DNA from 3 places in the Dorea sp. AM13-35 genome. Region 2 is predicted to be linked to each of the others. Evidence: predicted binding sites of a transcription regulator. Region 2 holds the regulator's gene; each other region holds the start of a gene.
What was found. The regulator HrcA, encoded in region 2, represses chaperone genes, less so after heat shock. The targets are predictions, from matches to a motif close to TGTTAGCACTCNNNNNNNNNGAGTGCTAACA.
Positions count from the first base shown of each region.

Region 1 (2,283 bases), on a different contig from region 2:
TGCAATTATTTTTAATGTAAAGGAGAATATATAAAGAAAAATGAGGGAAAGTTACAATGATAATTAACATTGCATTATGCGATGATGAGCAGGAATCATTAGATATACTAAAAAAGAATTAGACAAAGCAGCAGTGAAATTGATATATTGTTCTTGGATATAGACATGCCTGGTATTTCGGGACTGGAGATTGCCAAAAAGCTGCGTGAAGAAAATTCAGATATAATATTGATCTTTGTATCCGCACATGAGCAGTATGTATTTGAATCCATAGAATATAGTCCATTCAGATATATTAGAAAAAGCAGGATAGAAAAAGAACTGTTTCTAGATTTGAAAGCAGCCTATGCAAGGCTTGGAGAAATGCAGGATTCATATATTGTTATTAAAACAAGTGAAGCGGATGTTCGAATTAAGCATTCAGATATTATGTATTTTGAAACAGCAGCAAGAAAAGTTGGGGTCCACTTAAATAATGGAGAAATTTTAAATGTCAGAAAAACGATAAAAGAATTGGAAATATCAAAGGATAAAAAATATAGTTATAGAATCAATGAAGGAGAAAATACAGTTGAAATAATTGGTTACCTAAAGAAAAATGTGGATAGTTTACATATTCCGGAAAAAATAGATGGATTAAAAGTGACTTCGCTAGGAGAAGCTTCCTTTGCTTATCACGAAGAATTGAAATGTATTAAAGTACCGAAGACAGTAACAAGTATGAAGATGGCAGTATTTGGATCGATTGTAAATCTTGAAAAAGTATATTTTGCAGGGGATGTGAAAAATATAGATGATTGGGCATTTGGAGATTTTGCGGGTACGATCGTCATTGAAAAAAATAAATGTACTAAATTATATAAATATGCTGTAGATAATAAAATTAGTATGGAATAAAATAATTGCAAAAGTTTGCGCATTGCACATGCAGAAGAATATTTGCAGACAGAAATCAAGCACAATTATTTTGACATCAATGTAGCAATGGTAAAAGTTACTTATGAAAAGGTTTAAGAATACTTTTTAAAACAATTAGCACTCGACTCTTGACAGTGCTGATAAAGTGTTGTATTGTTATATTGCAAGTAGAACAAGAGCAAAAAGGAGGTTGTCTTTATGAATATAAATAAATTTACACAGAAATCATTGCAGGCTGTGCAAGACTGTGAACGCATTGCATCTGACTATGGCAACCAGGAGATTGCACAGGAGCATTTGCTTTATGCATTATTAACACAGGATGACAGCCTGATCGCGAAATTGATGGAAAAGATGGGGCTCGATAAGAACCTTATTATTAATCGCGTGGAAGAGGCGATTACAAAACGCCCGAAAGTACAGGGTGGAAGACAGTATGTAGGACAGGATCTGAATAATGTTCTGATCCACGCAGAGGATGAGGCAAAACCGATGGGAGACGAATATGTTTCTGTTGAGCATCTCTTCCTCGCTATTATAAAATATGCAAGTAAAGATATGAAGGCACTGCTTCGTGAGATGGGTATCAGCCGGGAAGGATTCCTGCAAGCATTATCTACTGTGAGAGGCAATCAGAGGGTAACAAGTGATAACCCGGAAGATACTTATGATACGTTGAATAAATATGGTTCTGATCTGGTAGAGCGGGCAAGAGAGCAGAAACTGGATCCGGTGATCGGACGTGACTCTGAGATCCGTAATGTAGTCCGTATCCTTTCACGTAAGACGAAGAACAATCCGGTCCTAATCGGTGAACCAGGTGTTGGTAAGACAGCAGTTGTAGAAGGACTTGCACAGAGAATTGTCCGTGGTGATGTACCGGAAGGACTGAAAGACAAGACAATTTTCTCACTAGATATGGGAGCACTTGTAGCAGGTGCTAAATATCGTGGAGAATTTGAGGAACGTCTGAAAGCAGTTCTGGAAGAAGTGAAAAACAGCGATGGACGAATTATCCTGTTTATTGATGAGTTGCATACGATTGTCGGCGCTGGTAAGACGGACGGTGCAATGGATGCAGGAAATATGTTAAAACCAATGCTTGCCAGAGGTGAACTGCATTGTATCGGTGCAACAACACTGGATGAGTATCGTCAGTATATTGAAAAAGATGCGGCACTGGAACGTCGTTTCCAGCCGGTTATGGTAGAAGAGCCGACAGTGGAAGATGCAATTTCCATTCTGCGAGGACTGAAAGAACGATATGAAGTATTCCATGGAGTGAAGATCACAGATGGAGCACTTGTTGCAGCAGCAACACTCTCAGATCGTTATATTTCCGACCGTTTTCTGCCGGACAAAGCG
Region 1 is NZ_QUCZ01000012.1:49,613-51,895, reverse strand. It holds gene DW152_RS12350 (ABC transporter permease subunit) at 1-34, shown strand, start outside; gene DW152_RS13535 (response regulator) at 118-897, shown strand; gene clpB (ATP-dependent chaperone ClpB) at 1,117-2,283, shown strand, end outside.
Region 1: a site for HrcA is predicted at 1,031-1,061, ahead of clpB (ATP-dependent chaperone ClpB). Genes of this name have one in related genera too.

Region 2 (2,283 bases):
TGTAAACCTTCTCCATTCCCTGGATAAATGGATCCTCTTTGTCTTCTTCCTTCACTGCATCCAGACCTCTTTCGAAATTGTCTACAACCGGAAGAATCTTCTCTATGATATCTTTCGCACCAACTTCGTACATTTGGGATTTCTCCTTCTCTGTACGTTTGCGGAAGTTATCAAACTCTGCCATCTGACGAGTGAGTCTGTCAGTCAGTTCCTCAATCTTCTCGTCTTTTTTATCTTTCTTATCCTTCTTGCCAAATAACTTCTTGCCGGATTTCTTCTCTTCTGTATCGGATTCTTTGCTGTCCTCTTTCTCTGCTTCCTTCGCTTCGTCTTCGGCTGCCTCTTCTTTAGTGGCTTCAGCTGTCTTCTTTGCTTCCTCCACAGCTTCCTTTACCATCTCTTCCTGGCTCTTTTCTTTGTTATCTTCCAAGGGTACTTCCACCTTTCTTATTCATTCTTATGAAACATCTGATCCAGTTCTGTCTGGAGACGCTTCATAGATTTTAAAACATGCTCATAATCCATCCGCTTCGGTCCGATAATGCCTATCGTTCCCTTCATGCCCTCGCCTAATTCATAGGTTGCGGTCACGACACTGCAGTCCTTCATGTTCTGTACCGGTGCTTCATCACCGATATAAACCTGGATTCCTGTATTCTCTTCATGAGAAAGTGTCTGGGTTACAAGCTCTGTAAGCTGTTGTTTTTCTTCAAATGCACTGATGATATCCTGAGCGCTCTGCTTATCGCTGAGCTCCGGATATTTGAAAATGTTCGTCGCACCACTTGTATAGATCTGCATATCTTCATCGACCTGTATCGTATCTGCGACTGCATCCAGTACGTTGCCAATCACCACGCTGTGAATACCTGCCTGCTCTTTGAGTCTTGCGATCAGTCCTAAATTGATCTCCTCAATGGACATACCATTGAGTGTTGTATTCAAAAGCATATTCAGCTTCAGCAGGTTCTCATTGCTGAGCGGTTCTTCCAGATGAATGAGCTTGTTCTTAATCACATTGCCGCCGAGAACAATTACCGCGATCACCTGTTCTTCATCCACCATAGACAACTGGAGGAACTTGATCTTATTGGAATTGTTCATCGGAGTGGAAACCATCGTTGCGTAATTCGTATTGTTCGCTAAAACTTTGGCTGCCTGTTTCAGAAGCTGATCCATCTTATCTGCTTTCTGAAGCATCTGATCCTGCATATCATTCAGTTCCTGCTCCTTCTCCTGCATCAGCATATCTACATATAATCTGTAGCCTTTATCCGAAGGAATACGACCTGCCGATGTATGTGGCTGTATGATATAACCAAGTTCTTCCAGATCCGCCATCTCATTACGAATCGTTGCTGAACTTAAATTCAAATCCGTATATTTGGAAATAGTTCTCGATCCGACCGGCTCGCCACTCTCTAGATAAGTCTGTATAATCGCATGTAAAATCTTAAGCTTACGATCACTCAGTCCATGTTCTTCTAACATCAGCTCTCCTCCTTTCGGATTTTTCTTTGTTAGCACTCATTAAAAAGGAGTGCTAACATCTTTCGACTATTAATGTAGCACTCCTTTTTCTGTTTGTCAACAGTATTTATTATTTTTTTAGATTCTTTTCAAACGCTTTAAAACAGTCTAGCTCAGTTCTACTTTTGCAGCCTCTTCCGGTTTGAAATCATTTGCCAAATCATAGATATTATGTCCTGTAGACTCACTTAATACACGTCCCTCTAATGAATAGCAGCGGATAAATCTTTTACCATCTACACTTGACCAGTGTTCTACATCCCAGCTCATGTATCCGTCTTCATCAGATTTCTTCTCTTTCAGATAAAGATCTACCTGACGGCCGTCTTTCATAAGCTGAACCAGTCCGTCTGTTCCATTTACTTCTACTTCTGCTTTGTTTACTGTGTCAAAAATTTTCATTTTGCATTCCTCCTGCGTGGTTATATATTTCCTCTATTATAGCCTTTTTCTATGTAAAACACAACCGAACATCCCCTATCCTTCAAACATTTTCCGCAGATCTCTTCTTTTCTCCACCTCAAGTTTTGAAAATATGCGAGTAATTACATTTTTCACATAACCATAAGAATAATGATATTCCGCCGCGATCTCCCGGTTGTCCATCCCTTTTGCAACTGCCTGCGCAATCTTCCACTCGATTGGGCTTAACACTTCCTGCATCTTTTTATACGTTTCATTCTCCTTTATTTCTTCCGTTCGTTCTTCTCTGGCCCGTCCTTCTTCATATTGTAAATGGCGTTCCACTCTTGC
Region 2 is NZ_QUCZ01000007.1:82,836-85,118, reverse strand. It holds gene grpE (nucleotide exchange factor GrpE) at 1-397, opposite strand, end outside; gene hrcA (heat-inducible transcriptional repressor HrcA) at 448-1,491, opposite strand; gene DW152_RS09050 (hypothetical protein) at 1,639-1,932, opposite strand; gene DW152_RS09045 (response regulator transcription factor) at 2,008-2,283, opposite strand, start outside.

Region 3 (2,283 bases), on a different contig from region 2:
GTAAAGATCCTAAAAATCTGTGAGAATTACATGGGGCATTATCTCTATCTGACACCTGCCTGCTATGAGAAGATCTATGGCGAGAAGCCGGAGTATAACTGTTTCTTATTTACAATCCGTGATGGATATTCCCAGAAACAGAAGGAAGATGCAGGAAAGAAGATACTGGCAAGGAAAGAAGTGTTAAATGTCAGTTATATGCATGAGATCAGAGAACAGCTTGATGATATGCTGAAAAGCCTGAATCTTGTTATTGTAGTACTGATCATTTCAGCAGGTATGCTTGCATTTGTCGTACTTTATAATCTGAATAACATTAATATTGCTGAGAGGCAGAGAGAGCTTGCAACACTGAAAGTACTTGGATTTTATGATCAGGAAGTAGGAGCTTATGTGTATCGTGAGAATCTGATCCTGACGCTTATAGGAGCGGGTGTAGGAATTGGGATCGGAAGGATTCTGCATCTGTTTATCATCCAGACAGTAGAAGTGGATGCGGCAATGTTCGGACGCAATATCAATCCGCCGAGTTATCTGTACAGTTTCCTGTTTACGGTACTGTTTTCAATCATTATAAATGGTGTGATGTATTTTAAACTCCGCAAGATTGATATGGTAGAATCACTGAAAAGTGTGGAATAAAGATAAAAGCAGCATAATTTATAAAAACTTTATAAAGTTCAAAGAATTATTAGCACTCTGTTTAAAAGAGTGCTAATTTTCTGTTGACTTTTGAAAATGAGAGGCTTATTATATCCTTTAGAGAAGAATGGCGGGGAATCCGCATGATAAAAAATAGAAATAGGAGTGATTAAAATGGCAGCAAAAAAAGGTAGTTTATCGATCAGCAGTGAAAATATTTTCCCGATTATTAAAAAATGGGTATATTCCGATCATGATATTTTCGTTCGTGAGATGGTATCCAATGGGTGCGATGCGATCACAAAATTAAAAAAACTGGATATGATGGGAGAGTATCAGCTTCCGGATGGATATAAACCAAAGATTACGGTAGAAGTAAACCCGGAAGAGAAGACTTTGAAATTTACAGATAACGGTGTTGGAATGACAGCTGATGAAGTGGAAGAGTATATTACACAGATTGCATTTTCCGGAGCAACACAGTTTCTTGAGAAGTATAAGGACAAGACAACAGAAGACGATATGATCGGACATTTCGGTCTTGGATTCTATTCTGCATTTATGGTAGCAGACGCAGTGCATATTGATACTTTATCTTATAAAGAAGGCGCAAAACCGGTACATTGGGTAAGCGAAGGCGGCACAGAGTATGAGATGGAAGAGGGAACGAAGACAGAAATCGGTTCCACAATGACACTGTATCTGAACGAGGACAGCCTGGAGTTTGCAAATGAATATCGTGTCAGAGAAGTACTCGAGAAATATTGTTCATTCATGCCGGTAGAGATTTTCCTTTCAAAAGAAGGAGCAGAACCGGAATATGAGACTATCGATGAGGCAGATCTTAAAGAGGATGATGTTGTCGTAGAGCACATTCACGAAGAAGCCAAGATGGAAGAAAAAGAAAATGAGAACGGCGAGAAAGAAATGGTAGAGACAGAGCCGGCAAAAGAGAAAGTCAAGATTGAGAAGCGTCCGGTTTCTTTAAGCGATATACATCCACTGTGGACAAAACATCCAAATGAGTGTTCCGATGAAGATTATCAGGAATTTTACCGCAAAGTATTCCTGGATTACAAAGAGCCACTGTTCTGGATCCATTTGAATATGGATTATCCATTTAACTTGAAAGGTATTCTGTATTTCCCGAGAATCAATACAGAGTATGAATCCGTAGAAGGAACGATTAAGTTATATAACAATCAGGTATTTATCGCTGATAATATTAAAGAAGTAATTCCAGAATTCCTGATGGTATTAAAAGGAGTTATCGACTGCCCGGATCTGCCGCTTAACGTATCCAGAAGCGCCCTGCAGAATGATGGATTTGTAAATAAGATTTCTGAGTACATTTCCAAGAAAGTTGCAGATAAACTTGCCGGAATGTGTAAGACAAAGAGAGACGAGTATGAGAAATACTGGGACAGCATCAGCCCATTTATCAAATTCGGCTGCTTAAAAGATGAGAAGTTCTGTGACAAGATGAAAGATGCAATCCTGTTCAAGAACCTGGATCACAAATATCTGACGCTGAAAGACTGTATCGAAGAGAATGGCGGAGAAGTCGTAGAGCCGAACGATAAGAAAGAAGAAAATGGTGACGATAACAAAGTCGAAGAGATCAAGACAACCATCTACTAT
Region 3 is NZ_QUCZ01000004.1:127,176-129,458, forward strand. It holds gene DW152_RS06300 (ABC transporter permease) at 1-642, shown strand, start outside; gene htpG (molecular chaperone HtpG) at 817-2,283, shown strand, end outside.
Region 3: a site for HrcA is predicted at 690-720, ahead of htpG (molecular chaperone HtpG). Genes of this name have one in related genera too.